3 regions of the Halomonas sp. 11-S5 genome follow, and region 3 is predicted to be linked to each of the others. Evidence: predicted binding sites of a transcription regulator. Region 3 holds the regulator's gene; each other region holds the start of a gene.
The links. Region 3 encodes PhoB, which activates phosphate uptake and scavenging genes when phosphate is short. Its sites were predicted from a motif close to TGTCATANNNNTGTCANA; they were not measured.
Positions count from the first base shown of each region.

Region 1 (5,061 bases), on a different contig from region 3:
CGCTCCATGCTCTCGGTATTGAACGTGGCCACGTCGACCAGGCCGTTGGCCACGGAGAGCGCGTTGGTTTCATGATTGGAATTCAGCGTCCGCTTGAAGGCCGATGCCGCATCCACGCCGTTCTTGGCAAAGATGTAGTAACCGGGCACCAGGAAACCGGAGGTGGAATTGGGGTCACCGTTACCAAAGATCAGTTCATCAGCGCGGCTCAGCACGTCCTCCACATTCTCGAGGTTGCTGTCGCGATGAGTGATCAGTAGGCCCCAATAGCCCGGCGAGCCATCGGCGGCCACGGTCTGGGCAAAGACCTCGCCGCCGGCGCGGTCGACGGCCTCCATGGCCGACTTGTTGCCGTACCAGGCCAGGTCGACCTTGTCGAAACGCATGGCCTGAATGACCGCGGCGTAGTCAGTGGCAAAGAATGGCTTCACTTCCATGCCCAGAGTGTCGGACATCTCGGCCAGGAAGGGCTCCCATTGGGTGGACTGATTCTGGCTCGATTCGGTGGAAATGATGCCGAAGTTCAAGGTGTCGGCGGCATCGGCGGCAAGAGTCAGCTGGCTGGCGAACAGGGTGGCACCAGCCACCAGCGGCAGGGCGATACGACGCAGGGTAAAACGGGACATGGCAAGGACTCCTTCGGGGTGGTGATCAAGCGAGTGAGGTCAGCCCAGCGCAGCCACGGGGGTGGCCAGGTCAACGGAGGTGGAACGGGAGTGGAGCTCGTCGAGTCCAGCGTTCTCGTACAGCGACTCGAGGCGGGCATCGGTGAGATCGCTGGCGGGGCCATCGAAATACAGGCGTCCCTCCTTGAGGGCGATGGCACGCGGACAGAAGCGCCGTGCAACCTCCACCTGATGCAGGGTGATCAGCACGGTGCGGCCATCTTCGGCATTGATGCGCGCCAGAATTTCCATGACCTCGCGGACACTGCGCGGATCCAGCGAGGCGATAGGTTCATCGGCCAGGATGATGTCGGCGTCCTGCATCAGCACCCTGGCAATGGCCACGCGCTGCATCTGTCCGCCGGACAGGGTGTTGGCACGCTGGCCGGCCAGGGCCTCGATCCCCACCCGTGCCAAGGCGTGGCGCGCGGACTGCCTCTCTTCCTCGGTGAAGCGACCCAAAAGGGCGCGTCCACGGGGCATGTTGCCCAGCTGACCGATCAGCACGTTGGTCAGCACGCTCAGTCGGCCGACGAGGTTGAACTGCTGGAAGATGTAGCCAGTGCGGCAGCGATCGGCGCGGGAACGGCGGCTCAGGCGTCCACCGCTCTGGATATTGCGACCAAGCACCTGAACGCGGCTCTTTCCATCACGATTGGAACGGGTGAGGCCAGCGAGGTGACGCAGCAGGGTGGACTTGCCGGAGCCCGACGGCCCGATCAACGCCACCATTTCACCGGGCTTCACCGAGAAACCGACGTCGCGAAGCACGGGATGCTGACCGAAGCTCTTGCTTAGCTGGTCAACCAGAATGCTGGGGATCGACATGACACCTCTCCTCGTTGGGATGGTGTCAGTATCGCGGACTCAGGTTAACGTCAGTTGTCTAGACAATGATAATCTCGTGACACTGTTGAGGTAACTCATGCCACGATACATGTCACACGTTATCAACTTTTCTATATATCAACTGGTTACAAACCACAGTCACCAATTCGTCATGCAAATGACCGCAACTCGTCATTTGACGAGATATGCCTTGCACCACAGCTGAGGCTGAGAGCCCCGACGGTTCCCACTATCGATATGACATCAGGCCAAGTGGCCGCCGAATGCTTCAGTCGCACAAAAACGAATTGATCACCCGGGACCCGACACCTAGATGCGGCGCCTGGTGTATCCTTCCTCCTAGACCATGAGACTCCAGCCCCCCGACACCGCCCCCGAGCGCATCGGCTTTCTGCTGCTGCCGCGCTTCGCCATGGTGGCCTTCTTCTCGGCCATCGAGCCGCTGCGCATCGCCAATCGCATCGGCGGCCAGACACTGTTCGAGTGGCGGACGAATGTGAGCGGAAAACGTTGTCGAGAAGCTTCGGCGTTAACCCTTAGAAACAGGTTACCAGGCTCTCCTTAACCTTCAGCGCCTCGTCCACCAGCAACAGCTGGCGCCATTTGTCAAAGGTCAGGCAGGGATGGGAGGTGCCGAAAGCCACCACATCACCGACGGCGATCCCGGCATTCTGCGGTATCGCCAGGAAAAGGTGCTGATCCATGATATGCGTCGTGTGACAGTCACTTACGTCAACTGGCGTCGTGGCTGCCGCCGGGTGCGAGATCACCGGATAGCGCCGCAGCGGCAGTGGCAGGTCCGGCTCGTGGCCAATATCGCGCTTGCCCAGGGCGATGATGGCTAACCCCGGCTCGGGCAACGACTGCACATGGGCAAAGATCTCCAGCGCCGGCCGCAACTCACCCTGAAGGTGCGGATGGCGCGCCTTCACCTCGGCCATGGCGCCAGCATAAAGCTTGTGATCGTGCACCACGTAACAGCCCGGTCGCAGCACCGGCGTGTATCGCTCGCGCAACGCCGCGTTGTCGAACGCCTCGGCGATCAGATCGAACCACTTGGAACCGGAAGCGGTGACGATCGGCGCCTCGCACGCCAGCAAGCCACTGTCGACAAGCGACCTAACGGTTTCTACCAGTCTCTCCCCGTAGGCGCGCACTGCCGCGATTTCATCGCCGCCAGCGATCATGCCTTCGTAACCCTCAATACCCACCAGTGCCAAGGCCGGCTGCTCCGCGATCGCCGCCACCAGAGCCTCGACTTGCTCGGTATCGCGACAGCCACAGCGCCCGCCCGGCAAGCCAAGCTCGATCAACACCTGCAGCTTGAGCCCCCGGGCGGCAAAGAAACGCCCCAGCTGGCTCACATTTTCGACACCATCCACCACGCAGTAATAATCGGCGCCACCCTCGATCAGCGCCGCCACCATGGCCATGTTGACCTCACCCACCAGCTGGTTGGCCATCAGTAACCGCGTGACTCCGTGGGCGAAGGCGGCCCGGCATTGGGGGGCTGTAGCCAGGGTGATGCCCCAAGCGCCAGCCTCGAGCTGACGGTGAAACAGCGCCGGTGCCATGGTGGTCTTGCCATGAGGTGCCAGCCGTGCGCCATGATCGTCGACGAAGCACTGCATCCATTCCAAGTTCTGAGCCAACGGCGCCTCATGAATCACTGCCGCCGGCAGGCTGACCCCTGTCAACAGCTCGGGACCGGCTTCGACGGTGCCCTTGTCGCAGCACATCCTCGCTTCGCGCATTGCTTGCACTCCTCTTAGCGGCTTCGCCCAGGAACTTCAATTCCCTAGGCTATGCGATCAGCGCCTACTCACATTCACTGCTGCCGCGCATGGTTGCCGCGGCGCCCGGATCGTCGATGGCGCCGAGGTTCATCGACGTTCACACCCATGACTGAGGTAATAGCTTAAATCCAGGTGATTTCTGTCTTGACCATGGGGTCCACTATACCCTGCGAGTCGTCCGTTGATCGCGTGACCGCAGACTGTGGGTGCAAGCCCGGCCAGGACGCCTACGCTAGGTGAATGCCTTTCACAATGATGACGGCATCCGAGCCTAGGCATCGACGATGCGTTACGAGTAGCAAAAGGGTATCGAACATGAATGAAGCTAACCTTCATCCGCATGGCGCGAACGAGCTGCGGGGGCGCATCCGCGCCAACTACGACGCCAACGAGGCAGATGTGCTGCGCGGGCTCGTCGAGCGTATCAAGCTGTCCGAGGACGACCGCCGCAAGGTGGCCGCCGTCGGCGCCACATACGTGGAGCGTGTGCGCAAGGAAAAGTCACCTTCGATGATGGAGGCCTTCCTGGCCGAGTACGGGCTCTCGACCGCCGAGGGCGTCGGGCTCATGTGCCTGGCAGAAGCGCTGCTGCGCGTGCCCGATGCGGAAACCATCGACGACCTCATCCACGACAAGATCGAGCCGTCCGACTGGGGCGCGCACCTGGGCAAGTCGTCGTCGTCGATGGTCAACGCCTCGACCTGGGCGCTGATGCTGACCGGCAAGGTGCTGGACGACGATCCCAAGGGCCCGGTGCGGGCGCTGCGCGGCCTGGTGCGCCGGATGGGCGAGCCGGTGGTGCGTACCGCGGTCGGCCAGTCGATGAAGATCCTCGGGCGCCAGTTCGTGCTCGGCCAGACCATCGAGGAGGGCATGAAGAATGCCCGCGAGCTCGAGAAGCAGGGCTACACCTACTCCTACGACATGCTCGGCGAGGCCGCGCGCACCGACGACGATGCCGTTCGCTATCACCAGGCCTACGCCAAGGCGATCACCGCGATCGCCAAGCAGGCCAAGGGCGACGTGCGCGGAAGCCCCGGCATCTCGGTGAAACTCTCGGCATTGCACCCGCGTTATGAATACACCCATCGCGACACGGTGATGGCGGAACTCGTGCCGCGAGCCAAGGAGTTGGTGCAGCAGGCGGCCAAGGCCAACATCGGTTTCAACATCGATGCCGAGGAGCAGGACCGGCTGGATCTGTCGCTCGACGTGATCGAGGCACTGATGTCAGACCCCAGCCTCGATGGCTGGGATGGCTTCGGGGTCGTGGTGCAGGCTTACGGGCGCCGCGCCGCGCCGATGATCGAGACGCTCTACGAGCTCGCCGAGCGGTTCGACCGCAAGATCATGGTGCGGCTGGTCAAGGGCGCCTACTGGGATACCGAGATCAAGCTGTCTCAGGAGATGGGGGTCAAGACCTTCCCGGTCTTCACTCGCAAGGTCAACACCGATGTCAGCTACATGGCCTGCGCCCAGCTGCTGCTCGACCGGCGCGACCGCATCTATCCGCAGTTCGCGACCCACAATGCCCATACCTGTGCCGCCGTGGTGGCCATGGCGGGAGACGACAAGGACAGCTACGAGTTCCAGCGCCTGCATGGCATGGGCGAATCGCTGCATCAGATCGTCAAGCAGTCGGAGGGCACGCACTGCCGACTCTACGCCCCGGTCGGCGCGCACCGTGACCTGCTGGCCTACCTGGTGCGGCGCCTGCTGGAGAATGGCGCGAACTCCTCGTTCGTGAACCA
Region 1 is NZ_JARANW010000029.1:24,273-29,333, reverse strand. Features, by position in the region: gene phnD (phosphonate ABC transporter substrate-binding protein) at 1-626, opposite strand, end outside; gene phnC (phosphonate ABC transporter ATP-binding protein) at 666-1,493, opposite strand; partial or broken gene OP497_RS15450 (GlxA family transcriptional regulator) at 1,861-2,001, shown strand; gene OP497_RS15445 (amino acid deaminase) at 2,051-3,268, opposite strand; gene putA (bifunctional proline dehydrogenase/L-glutamate gamma-semialdehyde dehydrogenase PutA) at 3,626-5,061, shown strand, end outside.
Region 1: the regulator PhoB is predicted to act here: its motif matches at 1,558-1,575, upstream of phnC (phosphonate ABC transporter ATP-binding protein).

Region 2 (5,061 bases), on a different contig from region 3:
CCCAGTTCGAGGCCCAGGATGCGGTCCGTCTCGTCGGCGCTGGCGGTCAGCATGATGATCGGCACGTCGCTGTCGCGACGCAGCTCCCGACAGAGGGTGAAGCCGTCGTCACCGGGCAGCATCAGGTCCACCACCAGCAGGTCCGGCGTCTCGTCAACCAGCAGCGCGCGCAGCGCCGGGGCGTCCTGGGCGGTCAGCGCGCGATAGCCGTGGCGCCCCAGGTAATCGGCCAGCAGCTCGCGGATCTCGGGGTCGTCGTCGACCACGATCAGGGTCACGGGCGTCGTGGTCATCCCCGGCCCCCGAAGCGCTCGAGCAGCCGCGCGGCCACGGCCTGGTCATCGTGATGGCCGATGCACTCGGCCCCGGGAACCCGGCCAGCCAGCTCGGGATGGGCGTTGGCCATGATATGGGCCTCGCCGGCCAGGGCGAGCATCTCGGTATCGTTGAGGTTGTCGCCGAAGGCCAGGCACGCCTCGGAGCCGAGTCCCAGGCGCTCGAGCAGCGCGGCGAGGGCGGTGCCCTTGTTCACGCCCTCGGCCATGATCTCCAGCGACGTGGCCATCGACCAGGTCAGGTGCAGCCGCTCGCCATGGCGGGCGCGGATCGTCGCCGCAAGCCGCCTGACCTCGCCCGGGTCGCCGATATACAGCACCTTGCCGACCCCCTCGCCGTCGAGCTCAGCGGGGTCGGCGACCCGGTAGCCGAAGCCGGTATGGGCATGCAGCGCCAGCAAGCCAGGCGCCTCGGCATCGATCAGCCACTCGTGCTCGTGGTAGAGGTTGAGGCGCACCTCGGGGGGGCGCGGCAAGGCAATCAGCGCCCGGGCCAGCGAGGCCTCCAGGTGGCGGGCACTGACTAGGCGATCCTCGCTGTCGTGGAGATAGGCGCCGTTGGTGCTGATCACATGCACCGGCACGCCCAGGCGCTCGCGGAAGCGCTGCATGTCCCGGAAGTGGCGGCCCGAGGCAAACGCCAGGTGGTGGCCCTGCCCGGCCAGGGCCCGCAGGGTGTCGACGGTCGTCGGGTGCAGGTCATGGTCGGCCCCGAGCAGGGTGCCGTCGAGGTCGGAGACGATCAGTCGTGGGGTCATGGAGCCTTCCGCATGTCGTGAAGCCTTCAAGGCTACCGAAGGCGCCCCCGCCTGTCTTCTCTGCCCGGTGCCGAGCGTACCTGCCCCGGGGTGCGTGCGGCGGGCGCCACCACCGCGCATCTGGCCGGGGCGCCATCGCAAGCGACTGATTCCGTTTGGTGCCCCGGTACGCCGTTTGGCGCTGGGGTCGCGAATCCGTATAGTAATCCCCCTACTCGCCAACCGATCGTGACCATGCTGCAGAACAACTCGGCTCTTGCCCAGCTCAAGCAAAAGATCCGCTCCAACACCCCTCGCGTCGAGGGCGTGATCAAGGCCTCCGACAGGGGCTTCGGTTTCCTCGAGACCGACGACGGCAACTCCTACTTCGTGCCGCCCCCCGCCATGAAGCTGGTGCTGCATGGCGACCGCGTCGGGGCCATCCTCCACGAGGAGGGTGACAAGACCTCGGTCGAGCCCGACACCCTGATCGAGACCGGCATGCAACGCTTCATCGCCCGGGTGCAGAAGCGCGACGGGCGCCTGGCGGTGATTCCCGATCACCCCTCGATGAAGACCGCCCTCAAGGCCCGCATCAAGCGCAGCCTCGATGAGGCGAGCATCGCCGACGGCGATTGGGTGGTGGCCCGCCTGGTGCGCCACCCCCTCAAGCCCGACGACCGCGCCTTCTTCACCCAGATCGACGAGCTGGTGGCCAAGACCGACGACCCGGCCGTGCCGTGGCGCGTGACCCTGGCCCGCCATGCCCTGGAGCAGGAGTGCCCGGACGCCGGCGATGACTGGCCGCTGCGCGACGAGGGCCTGGCGCGCGAGGACCTGACCGCCGAGCCCTTCTTCACCATCGACGGCGAGAAGACCCGCGACATGGATGATGCCCTGCGCATCCGCTCCCGCGAGGATGGCGGCTGGTCGCTGACGGTGGCCATCGCCGACCCCACCGCCTACGTGGAGGAAGGGCATGCCGCCGACCTGGAGGCTCGCATCCGGGCCTTCACCGTCTACCTGCCGGGCCAGAACGTCACCATGCTGCCCGAGCAGCTGGCCGATGACCTCTGCTCGCTGTGGGAGGACAAGGATCGCCCGGTGCTGGCCTGCACCCTGGAGATCGGCGCCGACGGCAGCCTCGGCGACTATCGCTTCTTCGCCGCCACCGCGCGCTCCCATGCCAAGCTCGCCTACGACTGGATCTCCGACTGGCTCGAGGGCCAGGGCGACTGGGCGCCGGTTGATGCGATCGGCGAACAGCTCAAGGCCCTGGCGGCCATGACCGAGGCGCGCAGTGCCTGGCGGGCGGCCCACGCCCTGGTGTTCAAGGACCGCCCCGACTTCGTCTTCGACCTGGACGAGGCCGGCAACGTGCTGGACATCCGCACCGAGCATCGGCGCATCGCCAACCGCATGATCGAGGAGTCGATGATCGCCGCCAACGCCTGCTGCGCGCACCTGCTCGCCGAGCATGTCGGCCACGGCATCTTCAACGTCCACCGCGCCTTCGAGCCGGAGAAGGCCGAGGCCGCCCAGGAGTTCCTGGCCAGCCAGGACATCCAGGTGGAGCGCGAGCAGCTCACCGAGCTGCCCCGCTACACCGAGCTCAAGCGCGAGCTCGAGGGCCGCGACGACGCCTGGCTGGATGCCCGCCTGCGCCGTTTCCAGGGCTTCACCAGCATGTCCGCTCAGCCCGGCCCGCACTTCGGCCTGGGGCTGGCCGCCTATGCCACCTGGACCTCGCCGATCCGCAAGTACGGCGACATGGTCAACCATCGCCTGATCAAGCGGGTCCTCAAGGGCGAGCAGGCCCCGGCCGAAGCCAGCCAGCAGCTCACCGAGCAGCTCACCGAGCGTCGCCGGCTGAACCGCATGGCCGAGCGCGACGTCAAGGACTGGCTCTACGTGCGCTACCTGACCCCCGCCGCCGAGGCCCAGCAGACCTTCGAGGCCGAAGTCATCGCCGTCAACCGCGGCGGCATGCGAGTACGCCTGACCGCCAACGGGGCCACCGCCTTCATCCCGGCCCCGCTGATGCATAGCGATCGCAACAAGGTGGCGATCGACGACAAGGAGGGGCGTATCCAGATCGAGGACGAAGAGCGCTTCAAGCTCGGCGACGTCATCCGCGTGATGCTGACCGAGGCCCGCGAGGAGACCCGCTCGCTGGTGGGTCGCCCCGCGGACTGACCGCTCGGCAACGACAGGCAGCACTGGACGGCGACCCTCGGGTCGCCGTCTCGCGTTGCGGCTGTCGCACAACTGTCGCATGGCCCCCCTAGGCTGGCAGGGCATATCCACGCCAGGAGGGCTCCTTGCATATCGTCGACGTCACCATGTTCCACGCGCCTGCCAGCGGCGGGGTACGGACCTACCTCGAGGCCAAGCATCGCGTGCTGGCCGCCCGGCCGGGCCTGCGCACCAGCCTGCTGGTGCCGGGCGCCGAGCGCGGCTCGCTCGGCGGGGTGCATACCCTCCCCGCCCCGCAGATTCCCCTTGGCCAGGGCTACCGCTTCCCGCTGCGCCGCCGCCCCTGGCGCGATGCCCTGATGACGATGGCCCCCGACCTGATCGAGGCCGGCGACCCCTATGTCACCGCCTGGGCCGCCGTGGACGCCGGCCAGGCCCTGGGGGTGCCCACGGTAGGCTTCTTCCACTCCGACCTGCCGAGGCTGATGGGCGATCGTTTCGGGGCCGGTGTCCGCCAGCGCCTGCAGCGCTACGTGGGCGACCTCTATGGCCACTTCGACAGCGTGCTGGCGCCCTGCACCGCCATGGCCGAGCGACTGGCCGACTGGGGCGTGGAACAGGTGCGAGTGCAGCCGCTGGGCGTCGACCTCGAGGCCTTCCACCCGCGGCACCGTGACCCGGGCCTGCGCCTGAAGCTCGGGCTGGGCGACCACCAGCGGCTGCTGGTCTTCGCCGGTCGTCGCTCGCCGGAGAAGCACATCGAGGTGCTGCTCGACGTGATGCAACGGCTGGGTGCCGATTACCACCTGCTGCTGATGGGGCCGGGGATGCCCAGTCGCGTCCCCGACAACGTCAGCGTCGTGTCCCGCTACTGCCCACCCAGCGAAGTCGCCACCGCCCTGGCCAGCGCCGATGCCATGCTGCATGCCGGCACCCGCGAGACCTTCGGCCTGGTGGCCCAGGAGGCCATGGCCTGCGGGCTACCGGTGGTAGCCGCGAGGGCTGGCGCCCTGAAGGAGTATGTGCCGCTGGGTGCCGGGGTCCTCTGCCGCCCACGTGATCCCGACGACATGGCCCGCGCCGTGCACGAACTCTTCCTCAATGACCCTGTCGCCATGGGCCGGCATGCCCGCCGACACGTCGAGCGCCACTTCGACTGGGAGCGGGTCATCGATGACCTGCTGGGACACTATCGGCAACTGCATCACGGCAGCGAGCGCCATGCCCTCCACCGAAACGGCTGATTCTCGCCGCTCCTTGCCGCGCTGGCGGCCACTGCATGGCCTGCTGATCGTATTGGCACTGATGGCGCCGCTCCTGGTTACCTCCGGGCTGGGTGGGCCCGGCACCCTGGAAGCAGTCGAGCGCTTCCCGCTGGGCGTACTCGCCCTGATGCTGCTGATGGCATTCGCCTGCTGGAACCTCAACGCCGCCCGGCTGCGCTTGATGCTGGCTGGCCGAGCCGGCCGGCTTGGGCAGCGTGGTGCGCTGGGCATCGAACTGGCGTCCAAGTTCGCACTGTGTGCCACGCCCGGGGGCAGCGGAGGCCCGGCCACCCTGCTGGTCCTGCTGGCCCAGCGCGGCCTACCGGCCTCCAAGGGGGCCGCCGTCTTCCTGCTCGACCAAGGCTGCGACCTGCTGTTCTTCCTCGGCATGCTGTCGGGGCTGGTGGCCTACTCCCTGCTGGGCGACACCCAGTGGCCCCATCAAACACTGATCCAGATAGCCCTGGCCGCATTGGCCCTGGTGGCCGTGGGCGTGGCGCTGGCGATGGGCTACTTGCCAGGACTACT
Region 2 is NZ_JARANW010000007.1:37,484-42,544, reverse strand. Features, by position in the region: gene OP497_RS07410 (response regulator) at 1-293, opposite strand, end outside; gene OP497_RS07405 (Cof-type HAD-IIB family hydrolase) at 290-1,093, opposite strand; gene OP497_RS07400 (exoribonuclease II) at 1,328-3,268, shown strand; gene OP497_RS07395 (glycosyltransferase family 1 protein) at 3,394-4,512, shown strand; gene OP497_RS07390 (lysylphosphatidylglycerol synthase transmembrane domain-containing protein) at 4,490-5,061, shown strand, end outside.
Region 2: the regulator PhoB is predicted to act here: its motif matches at 3,331-3,348, upstream of OP497_RS07395 (glycosyltransferase family 1 protein).

Region 3 (5,061 bases):
CGGGCTGCACGGCCAGCGGCTCGATCGCCTCGGCGAGCGCTCGCTCGGCAGCTGGCTGTTCCGCCAGCCGGACCTGGCGCGCGGCCCCCTCGAGGTCAGCGCCGACCCGGCCCCCTTCCACGCCGCCTCGGGCCCCTGGGCGCGCCGCTCGCTGTTCCGCCACCGGCGCTTCGCCGTGCTGGTCCAGGAATTCTTCCTCGAGCGCATGGCGGATGACCTCGGGCTGCCTTCGCGCTAGGCTCTGGGCCAACCGCCGACTTCACGAGGTAGAGATGGATCGATCCCTGATGCACCCCAGGGGCCTGGCCCGGGTGCCCGACTTCCTGCACCTGACACGCCTCGACCGCCCCATCGGCACCTGGCTGCTGATGTGGCCCACCCTGTGGGCCCTGTGGGTCGCCGCCGAGGGCCTCCCCGGCCGCAAGGTGCTGCTGATCTTCGTGGCCGGGGTCTACCTGATGCGCGCCGCCGGCTGCGTGGTCAACGACTACGCCGACCGCCACTTCGATGGCCACGTCAAGCGCACCCGGAACCGCCCCCTGGCCACCGGGCGGATCAGCGAGGGCGAGGCCCAGGCGCTGTTCCTGATGCTGGTGATGGCCGCCTTCGTGCTGGTCTGGTTCACCAACCTCTTCACGGTGATGCTTTCGGTGGTGGGGGTGGTCCTGGCCTTCATCTACCCCTTCATGAAGCGCTACACCCACCTGCCCCAGGCCTTCCTCGGCGCGGCTTTCTCCTGGGCGATCCCCATGGCCTTCGGTGCCGTGCTGGGCACGTTGCCGCCGGTCGCCTGGCTGCTGTTCGCCGCCAACGTGGCCTGGACCGTGGCCTACGACACCGAGTACGCCATGGTCGACCGCGACGACGACCTGAAGATCGGCATCAAGTCCACCGCCGTGCTGTTCGGCCGCGCCGACCGGCTGATGATCGGCCTGCTGCAGGGCCTGACTCTGGGGCTGCTGGCCTGGGCCGGATGGCTGCTGGCGCTAGGGGGCTTCTTCTGGCTGGGGCTGGCCGCCATGGCGGCGACCTTCGTGCACCAGCAGTTCCTGATCCGCGAGCGGGACCGGGACCGTTGCTTCCAGGCCTTTCTCAACAACCACTGGTCGGGCCTGCTGGTCTTCGCCGGCCTCGCGCTCTCCCTGTGGCCGACGCTGAACGGCGGCTGAGCGAGCGACAGGCCGGACCTGTCACGCTATTGTCATCATGACGTGCTGTCATCGTCATCGATCTGTCATTGACCACGAGGCTCCGGGATGACCGCCAAGACCGTACTGATCGTCGATGATGAGGCGCCGATCCGCGAGATGATCGCGGTGGCGCTGGAGATGGCCGACTATCGCGTCCTCGAGGCGGATAATGCCCAGGAGGCCCACGCCATGGTGGTCGACCACCAGCCCGACCTGGTGCTGCTCGACTGGATGATGCCCGGGACCAGCGGCATCGAGCTGGCCCGTCGCCTGAAGCGCGAGGAGGCCACCGCCGAGCTACCGATCATCATGCTCACCGCCAAGGGCGAGGAGGACAACAAGATCCAGGGACTCGAGGCCGGGGCCGACGACTACATCACCAAGCCCTTCTCGCCGCGGGAGCTGGTGGCGCGCCTCAAGGCGGTGCTGCGCCGCACCACGCCGCGGGGCATCGAGGATCCGGTGGAGATCGCCGGGCTGCTGCTCGACCCGGTCAGCCACCGGGTCAGCGTCGATGGCCACTCGCTGGAGATGGGGCCCACCGAATACCGCCTGCTGCAGTTCTTCATGACCCACCAGGAACGCGCCTACACCCGCGGTCAGCTGCTCGACCAGGTGTGGGGCGGCAATGTCTATGTCGAGGAGCGTACCGTGGACGTGCATATCCGCCGCCTGCGCAAGGCGCTGGGCGAACCCCATCACCAGCTGATCCAGACCGTGCGTGGCACCGGCTACCGGTTCTCCGCCAAGGGCTGACATGGGGCGGCTCTGGCGACGTGAGTTCTGGCGCCTGGCGACCCTGGTCGCCGCCGGGGCCCTGGTCGGCTGGCCCTTCTCCATCCCTACGGCCGGCATCGCCGCCGGCCTGCTACTCTGCCTGACTTTCCACCTGCGCCAGCTGCACGCCCTCTACCAGTGGCTCACCCTGCGCCCCCAGGAGGAGCCCCCCGCCAGCAGCGGCCTGTGGGGCGAGCTGTTCGACCGCCTCTACCGCTACCAGAAGAGCCAGCGCCTCACCCAGCAGCGGTTGCGGGCCACCTTGCAGCGCATCCAGGAGTCCTCCGAGGCGATGCGCGACAGCGTGGTGATGCTCGACCGCCACGGCGACCTGGAGTGGTGGAACAGCGCCGCCGAACGCATGCTGGGCCTCAAGCCCCAGCTCGACCGCGGCCAGCACATCACCAACCTGCTGCGTGACCCGCGCTTCGTCGACTACTTCCATGGCCGCGACTATCGCGAGCCGCTGACCCTGCCCTCGCCCATCGACGAGACGCTGATCCTGCAGTTCCAGATCACCCTCTACGGCGACGACGAGCGCCTGGTGATGGCCCGGGACATCACCCGACTGCATCGCCTGGAGCAGATGCGCCGGGACTTCGTGGCCAACGTTTCCCACGAGCTGAGGACCCCGCTGACCGTGCTCGCCGGCTACCTGGAGACCTATGGCGACATGGCCGGCCAGCTGCCGCCGCGACTGGGCCGCGGCCTGTCGCAGATGAAGGCCCAGACCGACCGCATGCAGAACCTGGTCAACGACCTGCTGCTGCTGTCACGGCTGGAGATCGACCAGGGCGGGCGCGATGACACCCCGCTGGCGATGGGCGAGCTGCTTGCGGCCGTGCAGAGCGACGCCGCGGCGCTCTCCGATGCTCGCCAGACCATCGGGGTGGAGGTCGAGGAGTCTCGTGCGCTGCTCGGCAACGAGCAGGAGATCCGCAGTGCGCTCTCCAACCTGGCCTTCAATGCCGTGCGCTATGCCGGGGAGGGGCGCCATATCGTGCTGCGCTGGCGCTCCCATGGCGAGGGCGCCTGCCTGGAGGTGGAGGACGACGGCGAGGGCATCGACCCGGTGCACCTGCCGCGCCTCACCGAGCGCTTCTACCGGGTCGACAAGGGGCGCAGCACCGCCACCGGCGGCACCGGCCTGGGGCTGGCCATCGTCAAGCACGTGCTGCTGCGCCACGACGCCCGGCTGGAGATCGACTCCCGCCCCGGGCGCGGCGCCACCTTCCGCTGCGTGTTCCCCGCCGAGCGCCTGCGCGACACGACCGAGAACGCTCAGCGCGCCTGAGGCGGACCGCCCTGCGCCGTGTCGGCCTCGAGGCCGCGGTAATGGCGCTCCCACATCAGCACCGCGGCGGCCACGGCGCCGGGTAGCAGCAAGAGGTTGGCCAGCGGAATCCAGGTGATCAGGGTCACCCAGCCGCCGTAGGTGAGGGTGGGCCACCAGCGGGCCTTCAGCCGGCGACGCATGTCGCGGAAGCCGACCTTGTTGTTGTCCATGGGGTAATCGAGGTAGGTGATCGCCATCATCCAGGCCGAGAAGGCCGCCCACAGCAGCGGCGCGATCAGGTTGACCACCGGGATCCAGCTGAGCACGAAGAGCAGGGCCATGCGCGGCAGGATGTAGCCCAGCTTGACGAGCTCGCGTCCCAGGGCGTCCACGGCGGTTTTCGCCAGCCCGCGGTCGTCCAGCGGCGGCCGCCCGGTCGCCTCCGCCTCCACCCGGGCGGCCAGGAAGCCGTAGAAGGGCGCGGCGATCAGGTGGGTCACCAGGGTGAAGGTGAAGAACACGATCAGCACCAGGCTGACCACGAAGAGCGGCCAGATCAGCCAGGAGAGCCAGTCCAGCCAGCCGGGAACCATGGCCATCCAGCCGTCCAGCCAGCCGCCGAAGTGGCCCAGCACGTACCAGAGCATGCCAGCGTAGACCAGCAGGTTGACGACTATCGGCAGGAACACATAGCGCCGCAGGCCGCGGGAGTAGACCAGGCGGGTCCCGCGGGTCAGCGCCGTCAAGGCATCGAGCATCTCAACGTCTCTTGCTATCGCAGTAACAGGCATCGTTCGGGGCTGATCCGACGACAGCTCCCGAAGTGTCGGACCATCGAGGAGGCGCTGTAAACCCTTCCATGGGCGCTACCGACGCCATCCCTGGCGTAGGACCTCCTCTTCGAGCTGTCCCCGGCGCCCCTTACCTAGGGGCGGCGGCCTGGGTCATTGAGGGTCAATCGCGGGGTGCGGTCAACCCTTGCCCTCGAGCATATCCTTGTCGAGATCCTCGGGGTCGGTGTGGCGGATATCAAGCCCCTTCACCAGGTAGACCACGTATTCGGCCAGGTTGTTGGCGTGGTCACCGATGCGCTCCAGGGCCCGCAGGATCCACATCACGCTGAGGACCGATGAGATCGAGCGGGCATCCTCCATCATGAAGGTCATCAACGAGCGCATGGCACTCTTGTACTCGTTGTCCACCTCCTCGTCCTCGTGGACCAGCTTGAGCGCCAGCTCGGTGTCGAGGCGGGCGAAGGAGGTCAGGGCATCGCGCACCATACGCCGCACGTGCTCGCTGATCATGCGCACCTCGACGAAGCCACGGTTGCCGTTGTCGGCGTCGATCAGATCGATGGCGTTGCGGGCGATCTTGCTCGCCTCGTCGCCGATGCGTTCCAGGTCGGACGCGGCGCGAATCACCGCCAGCACCAGGCGCAGGTCGGAGGCGGTCGGCTGGCGCCGCGCCAGCACCTGGGTGCACTCCTCGTCGATCTTGATCTGCATGTCGTTGACCGCGCGGTCGTTGGCGACCACCCGCTGGCCGAGTTCGGAGTCGCTCTCGAGCAAGGCGGCCACGGCGTCCTGGACCTGCTTCTCGACCAGGCCACCCATGGCCATCAGGTGAGTCTTGAGTTCCTCGAGCTCCTGGTTGAACTGCCGGGAGATATGCTGGCTGTGGATGTCGCTGGTAATGTCCATGGGACCTCTCCTTGGGGCCGGCCGTCAGGCCATGCGCCCGGTGATGTAGTTCTCGGTACGCCGCAGGCGCGGATTGGTGAACAGGGTGTCGGTGGGGCCATATTCCACCAGTTCGCCG
Region 3 is NZ_JARANW010000005.1:179,377-184,437, reverse strand. Features, by position in the region: gene OP497_RS06305 (chorismate lyase) at 1-238, shown strand, start outside; gene ubiA (4-hydroxybenzoate octaprenyltransferase) at 273-1,169, shown strand; gene phoB (phosphate regulon transcriptional regulator PhoB) at 1,257-1,946, shown strand; gene phoR (phosphate regulon sensor histidine kinase PhoR) at 1,948-3,261, shown strand; gene cysZ (sulfate transporter CysZ) at 3,249-4,001, opposite strand; gene phoU (phosphate signaling complex protein PhoU) at 4,215-4,943, opposite strand; gene pstB (phosphate ABC transporter ATP-binding protein PstB) at 4,968-5,061, opposite strand, start outside.